DNA from 4 places in the Staphylococcus lutrae genome. Region 3 is predicted to be linked to each of the others. Evidence: riboswitches for the same ligand, from Rfam matches in the RefSeq annotation. Region 3 holds a riboswitch; each other region holds the start of a gene.

Region 1 (4,864 bases), 1.2 Mb from region 3:
GCTGTCGAACCAACCAATGCAATTGCCGTCACTGTAATCCCTGAGATAAGTGCGGGTAATGATTCAGGAATTAACACCTTAAGCACAATGTTCCATGTTGTTGCCCCCATTGAACGTGCGGCTTCAATCACACCTTTATCAATTTCTTTTAAAGCAATTTCTACTAAGCGGCCATAAAACGGTGATGCGCCAATAATCAATGCAGGTAAAGCCCCTGTAGGTCCACTAATCGTACCGAGCAGTAAGCTGGTAAACGGAATTAAGAGTAAAATCAAAATAATGAACGGAATTGCTCTGAATAAGTTGACAACAAATGAGACAATGCTATAAAAAATACGTCCCGTTTTCGCTTCACTTTTTGAAGTCAGAAAAAGTATAACGCCTAGAATCAAGCCGAGTACAAATGAAAACGCCGTCGAAATGATCGTCATATACAATGTTTCGTATGTCGCTTCCCATACGGCAGGCCATTTTACATTCGGCATGGTTATCATTTCGTGTAAAATATCGCTCATACTCTTACCCATGTTTGATCACCTCAATGTCTACATTTTGTGCATCTAACGCTGCTTTAATTTCTTCAAAGTGTATCTTTGAAAAATCTTTAATATGCACGAGCAAATAACCGATAGCCCCCGTTTTAGAATGTTTAATGTTTCCTTCTAAAATATTCAATTGAAGGTGATGCGTTTCTGTCAAATATGACACGACCGGCTGTGTTGTATTTTCACCCGAAAAAGTCAGTCGCGCCAACACTTCATCAGCTTTTAAATCAAAGGTGTGCGTTAAATCTTCGCCTTGATCACTCGGTTTCAAGTCTTCTCGAACAAATCGACGTGTCACCTCATGCTGTGGATTCTCAAAAATGTCTGACACTTTTCCTTCCTCAATGACTTTACCGTTTTCCATCACAGCAACATCGTCACAAATGCGTCGAATGACATGCATTTCATGTGTGATCATAATAATCGTTAAATTATTCTCTTTTTTCAATTGAAGTAATAAGTCTAGTATTTCATCTGTTGTTTGTGGATCTAGCGCACTTGTCGCTTCGTCACACAACAATACTTCTGGATTGTTTGCTAAAGCACGCGCAATACCGACACGCTGCTTTTGTCCGCCTGATAACTCTGATGGATATGCGTGCTCACGCCCCTGTAACCCTACACGAGAGACGAGTTCCATCGCATGTTCTTTCGCTTCACCTTTAGGAACACCCGCAATTTCGAGTGGAAAAATGATATTATCCAACACCGTTCTAGACCACAATAAGTTAAAATGTTGGAAAATCATACTCACTTTTTGACGCTTTCGTCGTAACTCAGATGGACTTAATTGCCCGATATGATCGCCGCCGATGATGACTTCACCTGACGTGGGTTTCTCTAAATAATTAAATAATCGAATCAAAGTACTTTTACCTGCTCCTGAAAATCCGATAATCCCATAAATTTTACCTCTATCGATTTCGAGATTTACATTATTTACAGCAGTTACAGATTTTGATTTACTCTCGTACTTCTTCACTATATTTTTAAGTGTAATCATTCTACGCCTCCTCAGTCTTTCCTTTATAAATTAAAAAAATGCTTTCTCTTTTAAAGAAAAAAGAGAAAGCAATAACACGAGTCGCTTTTCTCTCATCTTCAAAAGTCGTCAATACTTTTTGTGAATTGGCACCATTTCTATAATATAGACGGTTGCCGGGCTTCGTAGGGCACATCCCTCCACCACTCTGGATAAGAGTTTTCTGATTATTTAATTGTTTACTATAATATCATTGTCCGCAACTTACGTCAATGGTTTTTTTATTTTTTCTAATAAATCAGTAACAGAATGAAACGCATAAATCCGTTCAACTTCTTGATCATATCGCATGATGAGTAGTACAGGAACGGATTGGATTTCATGTGTTTGACTCCACTCCGGGTAATAATTCAAATCCACTTTCACCAGAGGCCATGACACCATTTCATTCACAATATCTAACATTCGTTCCGCCACCTTACATGTCCCACACATCGGCGTATATCCAAAAATAAGATGGGCACTTTTATCGAAATGTTCAGATATATTGTTTGATTGTTTTGAAACATTCGGCATAAGAATACTTCCCTTTAACAAAAAAGTCTTGCTTTACTTTAAAACCAAAATTTTGTAAACGTTTAGCGAGATAATCACGTGGACAGCGTGCGACTTCACTATAAGTCGTGTCGATAACGATATCTATCCGCTCACTCAAATACGTGGAAAACCACTTGCGAATCCGTCTACCTTCTGCGTCTGCATCAACTAATATATAGACTTGTTTATCATACAAATATTCAATCATATTGTCTAGCTTTTCGATTCCCATTGTTCCATGTGTACAAATGATTTCTACAGGTTCTAGCAACACTTCTTGAAGACGTTTTTTATCAGATTTCCCTTCAACCACTATCACCTTATGGATCATCGTCATGTGCTTCACCTTCTAAAAAATATTTGTATATAAAAAACTCCTAGATAATGACATTACCGAGGAGTTCTCATGATGCGATTATTCACCAATCATTTTTTCATAGCTTGCTGCATCCATTAATGCATCTAGCTCGCTTGAATCATTCAATTCAACTTTAATCATCCATGCATTTTCATAGGGTGATTCGTTGACTGCTTCAGGTGTATCTTCTAAATCTTCGTTCACTTCAACGACTTGACCTGAAACTGGAGAATACAATTCAGAAACGGTTTTAACAGATTCTACACTACCAAAAGTTTCCCCTTCAGATACGTTGTCATTCACTTCCGGAAGTTCAACGAAAACGATATCCCCTAACTCACTTTGTGCAAAATCAGTGATACCAATAATCGCAGTATTTCCTTCAACTTTTACCCATTCATGTTCTTTGGAATATTTTAATTCACTTGGCACTGCCACTTGAATCCCCTCCTATTTTGTATGTACGTGTACGTTTACATTTCAATCATGACACATTGCGCTTATTCTATCAACTATTTTATGATAACCAAGTCTCACGATAAACGTCTTCTTTAAATCCTAATGTCACGACATCACCAGATATCGCAAGGGGTCTTTTCACCAACATACCATCAGAAGCAAGCAATTCTAATTTTTCTTCATCTGGCATCGTGTCCAATTGCGTTTTCAGATTCAGTTCTCTATACTTTGCGCCGTGTGTATTAAAAAATTTCTTAATATCGACACCTGATTTTTCAATAATCTCGCGGAATTCTTCTTTCGTTGGTGTATGTTGTGTAATGTCTATAGGTTCGTAACTCACACCATGCTCCGACAAAAACTTTGCCGCTTTTTTACATGTTGTACAGTTAGGATATTGATAAAATTTAATCATTCATAAACCTCCTCGTTAAAATACATTTTAAATATCTTGAATTATGATTGTTTATATCTACTTGTTAGAAAATCAAATTATGAGATATATAATTATTAACACTGCACTATTTATATAATGCAAAGATATATTCACAATGTAATAGTAACGCTTTAAGAAAAAGAAAACAATCTATTTCACCTTTCATTTGCACAGCATTTGAAAATCAATGTAAAGTGACTTCTTAGCCAAAATCCGATATAATATCGTTACTTAATTGATTTATAAGGAGAGGTCTAACATGCAAAGTATTACTGAAATGGAGACATTCAATCAAGTCATTCAAAGCAACGAACCCGTTATCATTAAATTTGAAGCGGGTTGGTGTCCAGATTGTAGAGCAATGGATATGTGGATTGACCCCATTATTGAAAAATATAACCAATATACATGGTATTCAGTGAATCGTGATGAATTGGAAGAAGCGGCTGTACAATATGAAGTGATGGGTATTCCAAGCCTTTTAATTTTCCAAAATGGTGAAAAACGTCATCATCTTCACTCTGCAAATGCAAAATCACCTGAACAAGTGGAACAGTACCTCGCTGAAAGTTTAGGCTAACTTTTAACACCCTACAATTAGCGAACAGGATAGCACTTCATGCCTGGTGCGTTAAAGTCTTATTGCTGATGACATTAAATCGCACTACATTGTCCTTCCTGTTTCTATAAAAAAGAACCGAGAGATTCTCTCGGTTCTTTTTTATAGATGTAACTTTATGTTAGCACAGAGTCTCATCGCTTCTGCCAAAATTTTGTTTTTCGTGCGTCTACGAAGTATCTTATGTTTAAAGCGTATTCATGTATACGCGACTTCCCTCAGCATCATCTCAACGCGCTCTAAGACACCGCTCTCGGAAAAATCCCTCGCAAATTCGTGGAGACACGCTCCCTCATGTTATTCACCTCTTAGATCTGCGTCGTTTACTTTAAAACTCTGAAATTAAACCTCTATTTTTACGTGGAACTTTCTTGTAGTTTTCCTCATCTATGAGGTCGGTAAGATAAATAAATCCTACAAGTTTTTCATCTGGCCCGACCCCGAATGCTGTACGCACTTTAGGGTTAAATATATAATCGGGCGTTTTCCAACAAGTTCCAATCCCTTTTTCATACAACAATAATAATAAATTCTGCGCGAACGCACCTACTGCTAAATAATTTTCATTATCTTCTCGTTGCCGCGCATCACATTTCATAACAATCGCTAAAAATCCACCTAGATGCGTCACAGCTTCATAATGATTTTGTTGTTTTTCATGATCTCTAGGAAATGCATATCGAGAAATTTCTCGGCTCATATCACCGAGCTTACGTTTGGGCACATAAACCACACGCCACGGTTCTCTCATCCCATGGTTCGGTGCGTCCGCCGCTTCAAAAATAGCTGTTTTTACTGCTTCTTCATCGATATACATCTCTCTATCGAACTTCTTTATACTTCTTCGTGATTGAATCGCTTCTCGAAG
Region 2 (4,864 bases), 760 kb from region 3:
CACACAACACGGTTACAAAGAAATGATGGTGCCTCAGTTGGTCAATGCCCAATCGATGTATGGGACAGGACAGTTACCAAAATTTGAAGAAGATTTATTCAAAGTTGAAAAGGAAGGCATGTATACCATTCCTACAGCAGAAGTCCCTTTAACGAATTATTATAGAGACGAAATCATTCAACCGGGTCAATTACCAGCAAAATTTACAGCACAATCTGCTTGTTTTAGAAGTGAAGCGGGATCAGCCGGTCGTGATACACGAGGATTGATTCGCTTACATCAATTCAATAAAGTAGAGATGGTGAGAATAGAAAAGCCGGAAGATTCTTGGAATGCGTTGGAAGAAATGACAACACATGCAGAAGCGATTCTTGAAGCGCTAAAATTACCTTATCGTCGTGTCATTCTATGTACAGGTGATATTGGTTTCGGTGCAAGTAAAACGTATGATATAGAAGTGTGGTTACCAAGTTACCAAGATTATAAAGAAATTAGTTCATGTTCCAACTGTGTAGATTTCCAAGCGCGTCGTGCTAATATTCGTTTTAAACGTGATAAAGATGCAAAACCAGAGTATGTTCACACATTAAACGGTTCTGGATTGGCGGTTGGACGTACATTTGCTGCAATTGTAGAAAATTATCAAAATGAAGACGGGACGATCACAGTGCCAGAAGCATTAGTACCATTTATGGGTGGACAAACGGTTATTCAACCGCAGTAAGCCAATACGTTGAAAAATCTAAAAATATTTATGTAAAAAGCCGAGGATGCTCTCGGCTTTTTATTGTAGAACAAAATGTCATTCGGTCGTTGTAGACCTACACGTGCTTCATAAGCACAGGACAGCGACATTGTTTTTTCTTAATTTTCTAAAAACGTATCTTTGCGGGTATGACAATGTTTTTACACTTCCGGTTAGACTTCGGTATGATTGAGGTTAGACTAACCTCTTGGCATAGTGTGATATCCTATAATATAATAAATACTAATTTTTAAGGGGTGAGTCTTTTGCGTTATACAACGTTTAAACAAGGGATACAAGATTGCATTCCAACATTATTAGGTTATGCAGGGGTAGGCTTTTCGTTTGGTATTGTGAGTGTTGCTTCAGGTTTTAGTATTTTAGAAATTCTGTTGTTTTCATTATTCGTCTATGCAGGGGCTGCTCAATTTATTATTATCACATTGGTTGCGGTACAGACACCGATATGGATTATCGTTTTGACGACGGCGATTGTCAACAGTCGCATGTTTTTATTGAGTATGACCTTAGCGCCACAATTTAAACAGCACTCTATTTTACATAGAATAGGCGTGGGGAGTTTAGTGACCGATGAAACGTTTGCGGTTGCGATTACCCCTTATACGAAAGGTTTCTCTATTACGCATCAATGGATGTATGGTTTAAATGTATTGGCTTATTTATTTTGGGCGCTTGTTACGGTGTTAGGTGCATTGCTTGGAGATTTTTTCAAACATCCTGAAACTTTTGGGCTCGATTATGCGATTACGGCAATGTTTATCTTTTTAGCGATTTCACAATTTGAAGGGATAACAAAAACGAAACTACGCGTTTATCTTTTTTTAGTCGGTATCGTCATTGTCATGATGTTGTTATTAAGTCTCTTTATGCCTTCTTATTTGGCGATTTTGCTTGCATCTACATGTAGTGCCACGATAGGGATGGTGATTGATCGATGACATTATATTTATTTTGGACGATTGTCTTATCAGGTTTAGTTACATTGCTCATACGTATTGCGCCATTTGTGATGATTTCTAAAGTTGAGCTGTCTGAAAAAGTATTAAAATGGCTCACGTTTATTCCTATTACGCTATTTACTGCATTAGTCGTGGACGGTTTGATTCAGCAGCAACAGGGCGTCATGGGGTATACGTTGAATTGGATTTTTATATGGGCACTGATTCCTACAATACTTTTTGCATTGTGGACAAAAAGTTTAACTGTTACCGTCATTATTGGAATGGTGAGTGTTGCATTTTTGAGAATTATCGGATTATTCTAATTAATCATTTGCATATATGACCTATATAAGGTATGATGAAATTCAAACTAGATATCATAAAAAACTTATTGAGAGAAGTTGAGGGATTTGGCCCTGTGACACTTCAGCAACCACTTAAACATCTAAGTACGGTGCTACAACCAACCACACACGTGGATGATAAGTTCATTCGTTAACTGATTTACTGAGTTGTATTGCCGTATAAAGGTAATATGACTTTTTTATTTTTAGAGGGAGGGCAGTCTTAAATGATGAATTATCGAGTAGATACTTTGGAATTGGGCCCATTTATGACAGCGTCGGGTGAGTCGATTGAAAATTTAAAATTACGCTATGAATATGTAGGCTATTCTGGTCAACCCCTTGCTGTTGTTTGCCATGCGCTAACAGGCAACCACTTAACGTATGGTACAGAAGAAAAGCCAGGTTGGTGGCGTGAGATTATTGATGGAGGGTATGTACCTGTACATGATTATCAATTTCTTACATTTAATGTGATTGGTAGTCCATTTGGTTCAAGTTCCCGTTTAACCGATCCTAATTTTCCACAAAAATTGACCTTGCGCGATATTGTCCGTGCACTTGAGATGGGTATCGCTGCATTGGGCTATCAGCAGATTGATGTACTCATTGGTGGCTCTTTAGGGGGATGCAAGTCATGGAACTTCTATACAATCAAAAATTTAATGTTAAAAAAGCGATTATACTTGCAGCCACAGAAAAAACCTCTTCATATAGTCGAGCTTTTAATGAGATTGCACGTCAAGCGATTTACTTAGGGGGTAAGGAAGGGCTGAGTATCGCTAGACAACTTGGATTTTTAACCTATCGTTCTTCTAAAAGCTATGATGCCCGCTTTACCCCAGATGAAGTCGTATCGTATCAAAAGTATCAGGGAAATAAATTTAAGGAGCAGTTTGATTTACAATGTTATCTCACACTTCTTGGTGTGTTAGACAGTCATGATATACATCAAGGTCGTGATGATGTTGAAGCAGTATTCCAACAATTAGAGACGAAAGTACTGACATTTGGGTTTACAGATGATTTGTTGTATCCTAATGATCAAGTTGAAGCATTAGGCGCATATTTTAAATTTCATCGCCACTTTTTTGTTCCTGATAACGTAGGACATGATGGTTTTCTCTTGAATTTTAATGATTGGGCCCCCTACTTATATCATTTTTTAAAAGTTTCCAAGTTTAGACGGTAATACCCTACTTTTATGTTAAATATGTTCGCTCAGAATACTAGACAAAAAGCTATATTTTAGGGATAATAGCTAGAATATAGCTTTTCTAAGTTTGTTCAAACAACACAAAGCTTTGTAATTGAGTGGTAAGATGCGGAAAATAAAATAGTGCAAATTGTATTCATATTACAAAACTTGTAAAATAAAGACTATAGATTAAAAAAGTTTGGAAGTGGCTTCTTTGTTTTCGAAAATTGATCTTAAAGCAACACTCATCAGCACGGTGGCTTTACTCGTGATGATTTTAGTGATACATCTCATGCCGTGGTTGGCTTTGATTTTAGCGTGTTTTGCATTCATACCCGGCATCGTATTATGGTACCGATCTCAACATTCATTTGGGCTTGTTGCGTTCATAACGATTGTACTTTCGACGCTAACAGGCAATGTATGGGTCATGTCATTACTAATCATTACTTTAATGTTGAGTATGGTCATTGCTCAATTGTTGCAGCAACGTGCGTCTAAAGAACGCATTATATATGTAAGTACACTGACGGCGAGTATACTGATTTTGAGTGTGATGATGATACTACAGAGTATGAAAAAGCTCCCATATGCAGATGCCTTGTTACAACCGTACCGCTCAATAGTGGAGCAAGCGGCAACTTTACAAAATTTAGATCAACAGGCACAAGACATTTTAAATCATTCTATTCAGCAACTTGCTATACAAATGCCAGGGATGATCGTCATTGCCATTGCTATTTATCTCATCGTGGCGTTAACAGTGATTTTTCCAATATTGCGCAAGTTCAAGGTGGCAACGCCAGTCTTTCGTCCACTCTATTCATGGCAAATGAAGCGTTCCATTTTTATTATGTATGCATTGGCATTATTGACAACCATTACGACACCTCCTGCAACGACACCGAATAGTATTGGCATTAACTTTCAACTCGTTTTAGGATTTTTGTTGATTGTGCAGGGGCTTAGTTTCATTCATTATTTTTCCACAGTGAAACGTATGCCGAACGCACTAAAAGTATTGCTCGTCATTGTAGGAATTATATTCTACCCCATGACACGTTTAATTGGTTTACTTGATCTCGGATTGAATTTAAAACGTATGATTAAAAATGATAAGAGGTGACAAGATGAATCGTCATTCAATGAAGAAATCGCTCGTTGTCCCTTTTTTAGTGATGACCGTTACAGCAATAATCATTGTAGGTGTATTATTTTTCTTTAACCAATGGCTTGCCTTTTTAGCTGCTATTTTGTTGTTTGTCATGCTCATTATCAGTATTTTTATATTTAGACGATTGTATCATCATTTAGACCATTATTTAGATGGTTTGAGCGGTAAAATATCGATTGGTAGCGACCGCGCAGTGAAGACGATGCCATTAGGTTTGATTGTTTTAGATGATAATGATCAAATCGAGTGGGTTAATCCTTTTATGTCAGAACGGATTGAGAGAAATGTGATATCAGATCCAATCAACGAAGTGTACCCCAATATTTTAAAACAACTCGAAAAAGCGAGAGAAATAGAAATTGAAGATGGGACCTATGCTTATCGCGTACGCTATTCAGAACAAGAGCAGATGCTGTATTTCTTGGATATTACAGAAGAAGC
Region 3 (4,864 bases):
TGACTGACTAATTCATTGCGTAACAACAACATACTTGTCGAACCATTCTGTCTGAAGTTTAAATCAATCGCAAAAATATCACCTTGCGCATCAACGAGTAAGTCAAAACCAGCAATTCCAAAAAAGCCTTGTTGCACTGCTTTTTCCATAATTTCATATCCTGCTTGTATGACACTTTCAGGGACATGCGTCGCATTGATATTACCATTGTAAAACCCATATTCATCCGTCAGTTGTTTGGCTGCACCTAAATATACAATGCCCGCTTCAGGGTGCAAGGCATATTGAACACAATAATTTTCCACTGCTTCAATGCATTGTTCGATGATCAATGTTTTTGTCTCAGCTTCAGCCTGCTCTATACGCCTTACAGCTTTTGCTAAATCTTCATTGTTATAACAAATCATTACCCCATAACCCCCGCAGTCGGTAAATCATCTCCGGGTTTAATCACTAAAGGACAGCTCCAATGTTTGAGTGCCGCTTTAAAATCATCGAATGTAACCACTTCTCTTTTCGGCAAATATTTGCCAGATGTCCATTGGGGAATCAATGATTTATTGTTTAAATCTTTAAATAGTTGTTGATTCATCGCATAATGAGACGGATCCACTACCGTATCATCATGTACATATTGAAAATAAATCACGCGGTTTTGATTTTCAGTCAATGTTTTTAACTGTGCTTCATACGTCTCTTGATCACGAAATGGAATGATTTGTTCTGGCAATGTTTTACCAATCAATTGAAAGAGTTGTACAAGTTTATCTGTAAAACTCGCTTCATGGACTATTACTGGTAAATTCGCAATTAATAATTCCCTACCTGTTAAAAAGTTAGATTGGTGTTCATCAGGGGCTAACCATGGATTCGACACGTAAGAAGGTCTTGATGAATATACGACATTGGTATCATAAATCTCCCCCATTGTAATATGCTGTAAATCTTTTTCATAATTTTTCATCGTTTATGACTCCCTTTTATTTTGATGTTGCCGTTGAATCGTTTGTAACAACGCATCATCTTGTATCAATCTCGCTCCCATCAGTGCAATCGTTTTTGCGCCTATAATCAATGCTTGATCCCCCATCGGACTTACTGCTGCTTCACGAAAACGATGTGTATGACCCACTAAGCTTTTAGGTCCTATTTTAATATGCGGATGAATCGTTGGGACAACATGACTCACATTGCCTGTGTCCGTTGAACCGTAACCGAAATCATCATGACTCACTTCCTCCCCAAGTAAAGTCGCATATTGCTCAAATAAGTCATCTAACGCATCAGATTGAATAAATTCATTAACGCCATTTTGAATTGGCCCAAATTCAAATTCACAACCCGTTTGTATGGCAGCGCCCTTTGCAATATCATGTACTCTTGCCGTCAATACATCTAAATCTTTGCGCGTCGTTGCACGTGTATAAAATCGTGCGTGCGTAAAATCTGGTATAATATTCGCCGCTTGTCCACCTTCTAAAATGACGCCATGGACGCGTTCCGTTTTTTTAATATGTTGACGGAGCTGTGCCACGCCATTGAAATAGCTTAACATCGCATCCAAAGCGTTACGGGCTTCTTCTGCGTTTTCCGAAGCATGTGCACTCTTCCCATAAAATTTAATATCCAGAACATCGACGGCAAGTGTCGGAACTGTACGATATGTTTCATTACCTGGATGTACCATCAGTGCAACATCAATCTGATCAAATAAACCTTCACGAACATATGATGCTTTTGCACTTCCGTTCTCCCCACCTTCTTCAGCGGGACAACCAAACACAATGACCTGTCCCCCAATCTCATCAATAACTTGTTTTAACGCAATGGCCGCTAACACACTCGCTGTTCCGATAATATTATGTCCACATGCATGACCGAGCCCTGGTAATGCATCATATTCGGCAAGATAACTGATTTTAGGACCCGGTGCGCCTGAGTCGTATGTCGCAATAAATCCAGTTGAATGCCCAGCAATGTCTCTCTCTATTTGAAATTGTTGTGCCTTTAAATGTTCGATTAATAATCTCGAAGCGAAAATTTCTTCATTTCCGATCTCTGGCCGATCATGTATTTGATGACTGATATCGATATAGGTCAATCTATGTTGGTCAATATAATCTAAAATCCGCTGCGCTCTCTCCTGCATCAAATCCTCCTCCTTAAAATAAAAAAGTTATCGCATCGTTCTCTCACCAACAAGTACCGTATGACTGATGAACGTATGTGATAACGCCTCTGTTTTCATTTATCTTTCAGTCGTCAAACTGTTGGAATTCGCACCTTTATCGTCAATCCGATGAGGTTGCTGGGTTTCGTTGGGCCAATTCCCTCCACCACTCTCGATAAATTTGATTCAATTGTGTAACCATTTTAACTAATTTTGCGTGTTTTGTCATGTTATTTCAACACTGTTCCAAATCTTCTAACAATTATTGTTTTTATACTGCTTCACTTTCAATTGTATCCTTCTTATTTGTATACTTGTATTTGAAGTTTTTAAAACTTATAAAACCACTCGTATAACTCGGTTTGAAGCCTTTTTTCCTTATCACTCAAGACGTCAACACATCTCAAAATTCTTTTTTCTGCAATTGAATATGTTAAAATGAAGGTAATGATGAAGGAGGGATCACCATGCCAAAAATGAATGTAGAAAGTTTTAATCTCGATCACACTAAAGTCGTTGCACCATTTATTCGGCTTGCTGGCACAATGAAAGGGCTCAATGGAGATGATATTTATAAATATGATATACGGTTTAAACAACCGAACAAAGCGCATATGGAAATGCCCAGTCTCCATTCTTTGGAACATTTAATGGCAGAAAACATTCGCAATCATACAGATAAAGTCGTTGATTTAAGTCCAATGGGGTGTCAGACTGGTTTCTATGTCTCGTTTATTAATCACACAGATTATGATGACGTACTCAATATTATTGAAAAAACGCTCAACGACGTGATTTCAGCTAAAGAAGTCCCTGCATGCAACGAAGTCCAATGTGGTTGGGCCGCTTCTCACTCGTTAGAAGGCGCTCAAGCCATTGCACAATCCTTTTTAGAACAACGCGATCAATGGCACGATGTTTTTGGAACAGGAAACACGGCCACTTCTTAAAAGTTACATTTAAGCAATAATCAAGCGTGAAAAGTGAAACTCACCTAGAGTTGCTCCTTTCACGCTTTGTTCATTCATCTCAAATGAATTAAGATTTTATTGTTATGATTTTCCAGATTTATTCTGTAATCACCTTATGAATCAGCTGCGGTGTTTCTGCATGATCTGAAATCATAATATTATCGTACAATTTTTGTTTCACTTGTTCTACATCTTCACTATTTGCATAAATCGTAAGTAGCGATTCTCCAGCTTCTACTTTGTCGCCAATTTTTTTGTTTAAAACCAATCCAACCGCTAAATCAATCTCATCTTCTTTCGTTTGACGACCCGCACCTAACATCATTGAGGCGATACCAATTTCATTTGCAATCATTTCTGAAACAACCCCACTTTGTTTGGCAGGTAATTCAAATTGATATTGTGCTGTCGGTAATTTTGAAGGATCATCGACCACTGACGCATCGCCACCTTGATTACTTAAAAATGTTTTGAATTTCTCAAGCGCTTGACCATTATCAATCACTTCTTGTAACATTGTGCGCGCTTCGTCTAAATCCGTTGCCTTTTGAGCCAATACGACCATTTGTGAACCTAATGTCAGTACAAGTTCTGTTAAATCTTCCGGCCCTTCCCCTTTCAAAGTATCAATCGCTTCTTTAAGCTCCAACGCATTCCCTATTGCACGACCGAGTGGTTGGCTCATATCAGAAAGAATCGCCATCGTTTGACGCCCCACCTGATTACCGATTTTAACCATCGCATGTGCTAACGCTTCGGCATCTTCTATCGTCTTCATAAATGCACCGTTACCCGTTTTTACATCTAATACAATCGCATCTGCACCCGCCGCAATTTTTTTACTCATAATTGAAGAAGCAATCAATGGAATAGAGTTAATTGTTCCTGTTACATCACGTAAAGCGTAGATTTTTTTGTCCGCAGGCGTAAGATTTCCGGTTTGTCCAATCACAGCGACACGGTCTTCGTTAACGAGCTTGACAAATTCTTCCTCTGAAATTTCAACATGAAAACCCGCCACTGATTCTAATTTATCAATTGTCCCACCAGTATGCCCTAATCCACGGCCACTCATCTTAGCAACAGGGACATCCAATGCAGCGACTAACGGCGCAAGCACAAGCGTTGTCGTATCGCCTACACCCCCAGTAGAATGTTTGTCCACTTTAATGCCTTGAATATTCGATAAATCAATTTGATCACCAGATTCCACCATTGCCATCGTTAAATGTACACGTTCCTCATCTGTCATATCTTGGAAAAAAATTGCCATGGCCAAACTTGACATCTGATAGTCTGGAATGTCATCGTTCGTATATCCATTCACTACAAATTCAATTTCTTCTTTCGTTAATGCGTGACCATCCCTCTTTTTCGCAATAATGTCCACCATTCTCATGGCTATTCCCTCATTTCTTTATCAAATTTAAGTTGTAAAATATTTGTATACATCTTTATTATAAACGAACATGTATCATTTGTTAAACCAAAATAATTCCTTTCATCCCTTAAATAACGGCGATTTAATGACACTTTTTATTCAAGACATTCATCGACATTTGATTATACATCTGTTATCTTTAAATTAATAACTAACCATTCAAGGAGATGTTTAAATATGACACAAGGTACACCCCATATTCAACCCAATGGTAAAAAAATCGCTAAAACGGTTTTAATGCCTGGAGATCCATTACGCGCTAAATTTATCGCTGAAAACTTT
Region 4 (4,864 bases), 280 kb from region 3:
GCCTAATAATTTGGCATACACTTCAGCTCTTAATGGGAGAAACGGCGCGCCGAAACAAGTCGAAAATGAAGGCTGAGGTTCTGTTACGCCACGTTCCGTCCCTGCTAATTTAGAGGTGAAGCCACTTAAGAAGTGATACATTGCTTGGTCTTTATTTAATTTAGCAATTGGAGGTAGGACACCAAAAGCATCTGCTGTAAGAAAAATAATCGTATTCGGATGTGATGCTTTGGAAGGCAATACGATATTATCAATATGATCGATAGGGTAGGCCGCACGTGTGTTTTCAGTATAACGATTGTCGTCAAAATCGATATCGCCCTGTGGATTAACAACGACATTTTCTAATACTGTTCCATATCGAATGGCTTTGTAAATCTGAGGTTCCTTATCAGCAGATAGGTGAATGGCCTTTGCGTAACAACCGCCTTCAATGTTAAAGACACCGTTGTCATTCCAACCATGTTCATCATCACCAATCAGTTTGCGATCCGGATCAGCAGAAAGTGTTGTTTTACCTGTTCCTGATAAACCGAAGAAGAGTGCAACATCCCCCTTATCACCAACGTTAGCAGAGCAGTGCATACTTAAAATGTTTCTTTGTGGTAGTAAGTAGTTCATCACAGAGAAAATGGACTTTTTCATTTCTCCAGCATATTCTGTGCCTCCGATAAGGACAACTTTGTGTTTGAATGAAATAATAACAAATGTTTCCGAACGTGTCCCATCGATTTCAGGATCTGCTTTAAAGCGCGGTGCAGAGATGAGGGTGAAATCTGCTTTAATTTTAGACGCTTCTTCCTTTGAACTGGGTTTGATAAATAAATTTTGAACAAATAAATTATGCCATGCATATTCATTGATGACGGATAGTTTAAGTTGTGATTGTTTGTCACTTCCTGCATAGCCGCTAAAGACAAATAATTCATCTTTTTGATTTAAATAATCCATGACTTTATCATACAGCTTTAAAAATTTTTCTTCTGAGATAGGTTGATTAACGCTCCCCCAATCAATATCATCTTTAACTTGTGGATTATCAACAATAAATTTATCTTTAGGGGAGCGTCCCGTATATTCTCCTGTGTTGGCATTGATTGCACCTGACTCTGTTAACACAGCTTCGTTTCTTTTCAGAATTTTATTGTAGAGCTCTGTCGTAGTCAGTTGAAAATGTGAACTCGGTTTATCAATTAATGTGCCAATTGCTTCTTTGTCGAATGACATGGTATCATCCCTCCAAATTAATATTGAAAATGTAAGCCTTTACATTTAAAAAGTATAACATATTCGCTAAATAATCCATACCGAATTTAGAAAAAATAAAGATAAAATAAAGAAAGTAAAGTAATTTTTCACTATAGTAGTGGGCACTTCCAACTGAAACATTTCGTACAGCAAGGAACGCAATGAATTCTAGGATGCATTGATGAAATTGACATCGTAATCAAATTTATGTAATATGAAAACAACGGATTCTCTTATCCTGAGTGGTGGAGGGACATGGACCCAATGAAACCCAGCAACCTCTTTTAACGAAGAAAGGTGCCAAACCGTTTGCAGACATTTCTATGGTCTGAACGATAAGAGCGAATGGACGTTAGAGCCTTCACTCTATTTAATAGTGTCGAAAGGCTCTTTTTTATTGAGCTCAGAGAGAGAATGTTCGTAATATTTGATAAAAAGGAGTATATGATGACTTATAACAGACGTTTATTCACTTCAGAATCAGTTACTGAGGGTCACCCAGACAAAATTGCTGACCAAATTTCTGATGCAATTTTAGATGAAATCTTAAAAGGAGACCCAGATGCACGTGTCGCTTGTGAAACAACAGTGACGACTGGAATGGCATTAATTGCAGGTGAGATTTCAACTTCTACATATGTTGATATCCCGAAAGTCGTAAGAGAAACAGTCAAAGAAATTGGTTACACACGAGCGAAGTATGGTTACGATTATAAGACGATGTCAGTATTAACTGCTATTGATGAACAATCACCAGATATCGCACAAGGGGTAGATCGTGCGCTAGAATACCGCGATGATTCAAATGAAGAGGTACTCAACACAGGTGCAGGCGATCAAGGATTAATGTTTGGATTTGCGACAAATGAAACAGAGGCACTCATGCCATTACCAATTGATTTATCACATAAATTATCTAAACGTTTATCTGAAGTGCGTAAAAATGGCACTTTAGATTATTTAAGACCGGATGGGAAAGTACAAGTAACTGTGGAATATGATGAAAACGATCAACCTAAGCGAATCGATACGATTGTTATTTCTTCTCAACATCATGAAGAAGTTGAACTTGAGAAAATTCAAAATGATATTAAAGCCCATGTTATTTACCCAACGGTTGATGAAAAGCTTTTAGATGAAGATACAAAATTTTTCATTAATCCAACAGGACGTTTCGTAATTGGTGGACCACAAGGAGATGCCGGCTTAACAGGCCGTAAAATCATTGTTGATACGTACGGGGGATATGCACGTCATGGTGGCGGTGCATTTTCTGGTAAAGATCCTACAAAAGTTGACCGTTCGGCTGCATATGCGGCGCGTTATGTTGCCAAAAATATTGTTGCTGCAGATCTTGCTGACAAGTGTGAAGTGCAACTGGCCTATGCAATTGGGGTAGCGCAACCGGTATCGATTGCCATTGATACTTTTGGCACTGGGAAGGTCAAAGAGGAACTTTTGATTGAAGCCGTGAGTAAAAACTTTGATTTACGTCCAGCTGGCATTATTCAAATGTTAGATTTACAAAAACCAATCTATAAACAAACCGCTGCTTACGGTCATTTTGGTCGTACAGACGTGCAGCTCCCTTGGGAACGTGTGGATAAAGTTCAATTATTAAAAGATGCTGTAAATGCTCTGAAATAAATTTCTTGTTGATTAGTATCGCTAATTTTATAGTTATTTAATATAATAGAAATAACTGTAGAAAAGTTATAAAAGGAAGGTATTGCTCATGATACAATTTGGTCCAATGGAAATCGGCCTAATCGCTGCGATTGTTGTTGCAGCATTATTCTTTATTTTGTTCTTAGTGGCATTGAAAAGCAAAAAGAAAACTAAAGAAACATATGCGCATCGCTATCAAGAGAAGCAAGATAAGTTAACGCACGAACACCAGGAAGAACTTGAAAAAGTCCGTATTGACAAGAAAAAAGCAGAAGCACGACATAAAGAAGAATATGAAACAATGATGTCGTCGAAAAACAGAGAAATTGATGCTTTAAAACTTTTTTCAAAAAATCATAGTGAATACGTGACGGACATGCGCTTACTCGGCATTCGGGAACGTTTAGTGAAAGAAAAGAGAATTCGACCAGAAGATATGCACATTATGGCGAATATCTTTTTGCCGACAAATGATTTAGAGCATATTACACGGGTAAGCCATCTTGTTTTGACGCGTACAGGTCTATACCTCATTGACTCAGAGCTGTTAAAAGGGCATGTATATCAAGGAATTAGTCAGCAACAGTTTTCTAAAAATCCTATGATGGAACAAGTGTTTAAAACATTAAATTTAAATCCACAAACACCGCAAACCATTGTTTTAGATCAAAATCGTGAAACTGAAAATGCGTTATCAATTGTGGATTATACTGAACGATTGTCACATATTGAATCATTAGCAGTGAAGTTACAACGCGAACTAGATTTGAAATATACACCAACTGCCATTTTATACTTTAATCCACGTCATGAAGAAGCGATCACCATTTCAAATTATGCATCACAAGGTGCGACTAAAGTTTTGGTTGGTCCGTTGCAGTTAAATGATTTCTTCAATAAGTTTGTCTTTCATGGGCGCATTCAATATGATGTCAATGATTTACAAAATATCATGGACGAAATTGAATCATTTAATTAATCATGAATCACAACGTGTGGGGGACGATATCATTTGAATATCGTTCCCTTTTTTTGATACGTGCTGTAATGAGAATATGATGATTACATCTACCTATCGCTTGTCATAGGTGTTCATAGATTTGATATAGATGGCATACACGCGTTGAATATTGAAGGTTTCCAGTTTCAATTCATTGCACTAAAGCGGGGTTTTCAGATAGGATAAAGTTAGATGAAAAGGAGAGATATGAGATGAATAATGTAACTTTTTATAATGGAAATACGATGCCACAAGTGGGTTTAGGTGTATTCAGAGTTGAGAATAATGATCAAGCGAAGGAAGCTGTAAAGCATGCCATTAAAAGTGGCTACCGAAGTATTGATACAGCAATGATATACCAAAACGAAGAAAAAGTTGGGGAAGGTATTCGTGAAGCAATTGAGGCGTTTGGTTTGTCAAGGGAAGATCTTTTCATTACTTCAAAGCTTTGGCTTGATGACTATGGCCGTGAGAATGTGGCTAAGGCATATCAAGCATCTTTAGATCGTTTAGGTCTTGATTATTTAGATTTATATTTAGTTCATTGGCCGGGTTTGGATGAAGCAGTCATGATTGATACTTGGAGAGGAATGGAAGATTTATACCATGATCAAAAAGTGAAGAATATTGGCGTAAGTAATTTTAATATTGAACATTTAGAGGCATTGTTAGCCCAAACACGCATTAAGCCAGTGATTAATCAAGTTGAATTCCACCCGTATTTAACACAGGCGCGTTTACGTCAATATTTAAAAGTACAACATATACAAATGGAATCATGGTCTCCTTTAATGAACGCACAAATCTTAGAAGATGAAACGGTGAAACAAGTGGCTTCTGAGGTTGGAAAATCACCGGCACAAGTCATCATACGTTGGAATATTCAACATGATGTTGTAACGATTCCTAAGTCTGTAACATCGAGTCGAATTGAAGACAATTTAGCTG

What was found. Region 3 has a riboswitch for S-adenosylmethionine ahead of B5P37_RS02685 (M20 family metallopeptidase). Riboswitches for the same ligand answer to the same signal wherever they lie in the genome.
Region 1: linked by a shared signal. The riboswitch ahead of B5P37_RS08490 (methionine ABC transporter ATP-binding protein) and the one ahead of B5P37_RS02685 (M20 family metallopeptidase) in region 3 are both predicted to bind S-adenosylmethionine.
Region 2: linked by a shared signal. The riboswitch ahead of metX (homoserine O-acetyltransferase MetX) and the one ahead of B5P37_RS02685 (M20 family metallopeptidase) in region 3 are both predicted to bind S-adenosylmethionine.
Region 4: linked by a shared signal. The riboswitch ahead of metK (methionine adenosyltransferase) and the one ahead of B5P37_RS02685 (M20 family metallopeptidase) in region 3 are both predicted to bind S-adenosylmethionine.

Annotation. Positions count from the first base shown of each region.
Region 1 is NZ_CP020773.1:1,825,000-1,829,863, reverse strand. Features, by position in the region: gene B5P37_RS08495 (methionine ABC transporter permease) at 1-527, opposite strand, end outside; gene B5P37_RS08490 (methionine ABC transporter ATP-binding protein) at 520-1,548, opposite strand; SAM riboswitch class I at 1,638-1,746, opposite strand; gene B5P37_RS08485 (thioredoxin family protein) at 1,792-2,103, opposite strand; gene B5P37_RS08480 (toprim domain-containing protein) at 2,066-2,461, opposite strand; gene gcvH (glycine cleavage system protein GcvH) at 2,540-2,920, opposite strand; gene B5P37_RS08470 (arsenate reductase family protein) at 3,000-3,356, opposite strand; gene B5P37_RS08465 (thioredoxin family protein) at 3,637-3,957, shown strand; gene B5P37_RS08460 (nitroreductase family protein) at 4,325-4,864, opposite strand, start outside.
Region 2 is NZ_CP020773.1:1,290,714-1,295,577, reverse strand. Features, by position in the region: gene serS (serine--tRNA ligase) at 1-724, shown strand, start outside; gene B5P37_RS05915 (AzlC family ABC transporter permease) at 1,012-1,704, shown strand; gene B5P37_RS05910 (AzlD domain-containing protein) at 1,701-2,030, shown strand; SAM riboswitch class I at 2,093-2,196, shown strand; partial or broken gene metX (homoserine O-acetyltransferase MetX) at 2,279-3,243, shown strand; gene B5P37_RS05900 (DUF2232 domain-containing protein) at 3,464-4,375, shown strand; gene B5P37_RS05895 (DHH family phosphoesterase) at 4,380-4,864, shown strand, end outside.
Region 3 is NZ_CP020773.1:532,256-537,119, forward strand. Features, by position in the region: partial or broken gene ldmS (L-aspartate--L-methionine ligase LdmS) at 1-964, opposite strand, end outside; gene B5P37_RS02685 (M20 family metallopeptidase) at 968-2,149, opposite strand; SAM riboswitch class I at 2,246-2,352, opposite strand; gene B5P37_RS02690 (S-ribosylhomocysteine lyase) at 2,638-3,120, shown strand; gene B5P37_RS02695 (pyrimidine-nucleoside phosphorylase) at 3,239-4,540, opposite strand; gene deoD (purine-nucleoside phosphorylase) at 4,760-4,864, shown strand, end outside.
Region 4 is NZ_CP020773.1:248,231-253,094, reverse strand. Features, by position in the region: gene pckA (phosphoenolpyruvate carboxykinase (ATP)) at 1-1,227, opposite strand, end outside; SAM riboswitch class I at 1,479-1,590, shown strand; gene metK (methionine adenosyltransferase) at 1,696-2,895, shown strand; gene B5P37_RS01195 (NERD domain-containing protein) at 2,984-3,895, shown strand; gene B5P37_RS01190 (aldo/keto reductase) at 4,129-4,864, shown strand, end outside.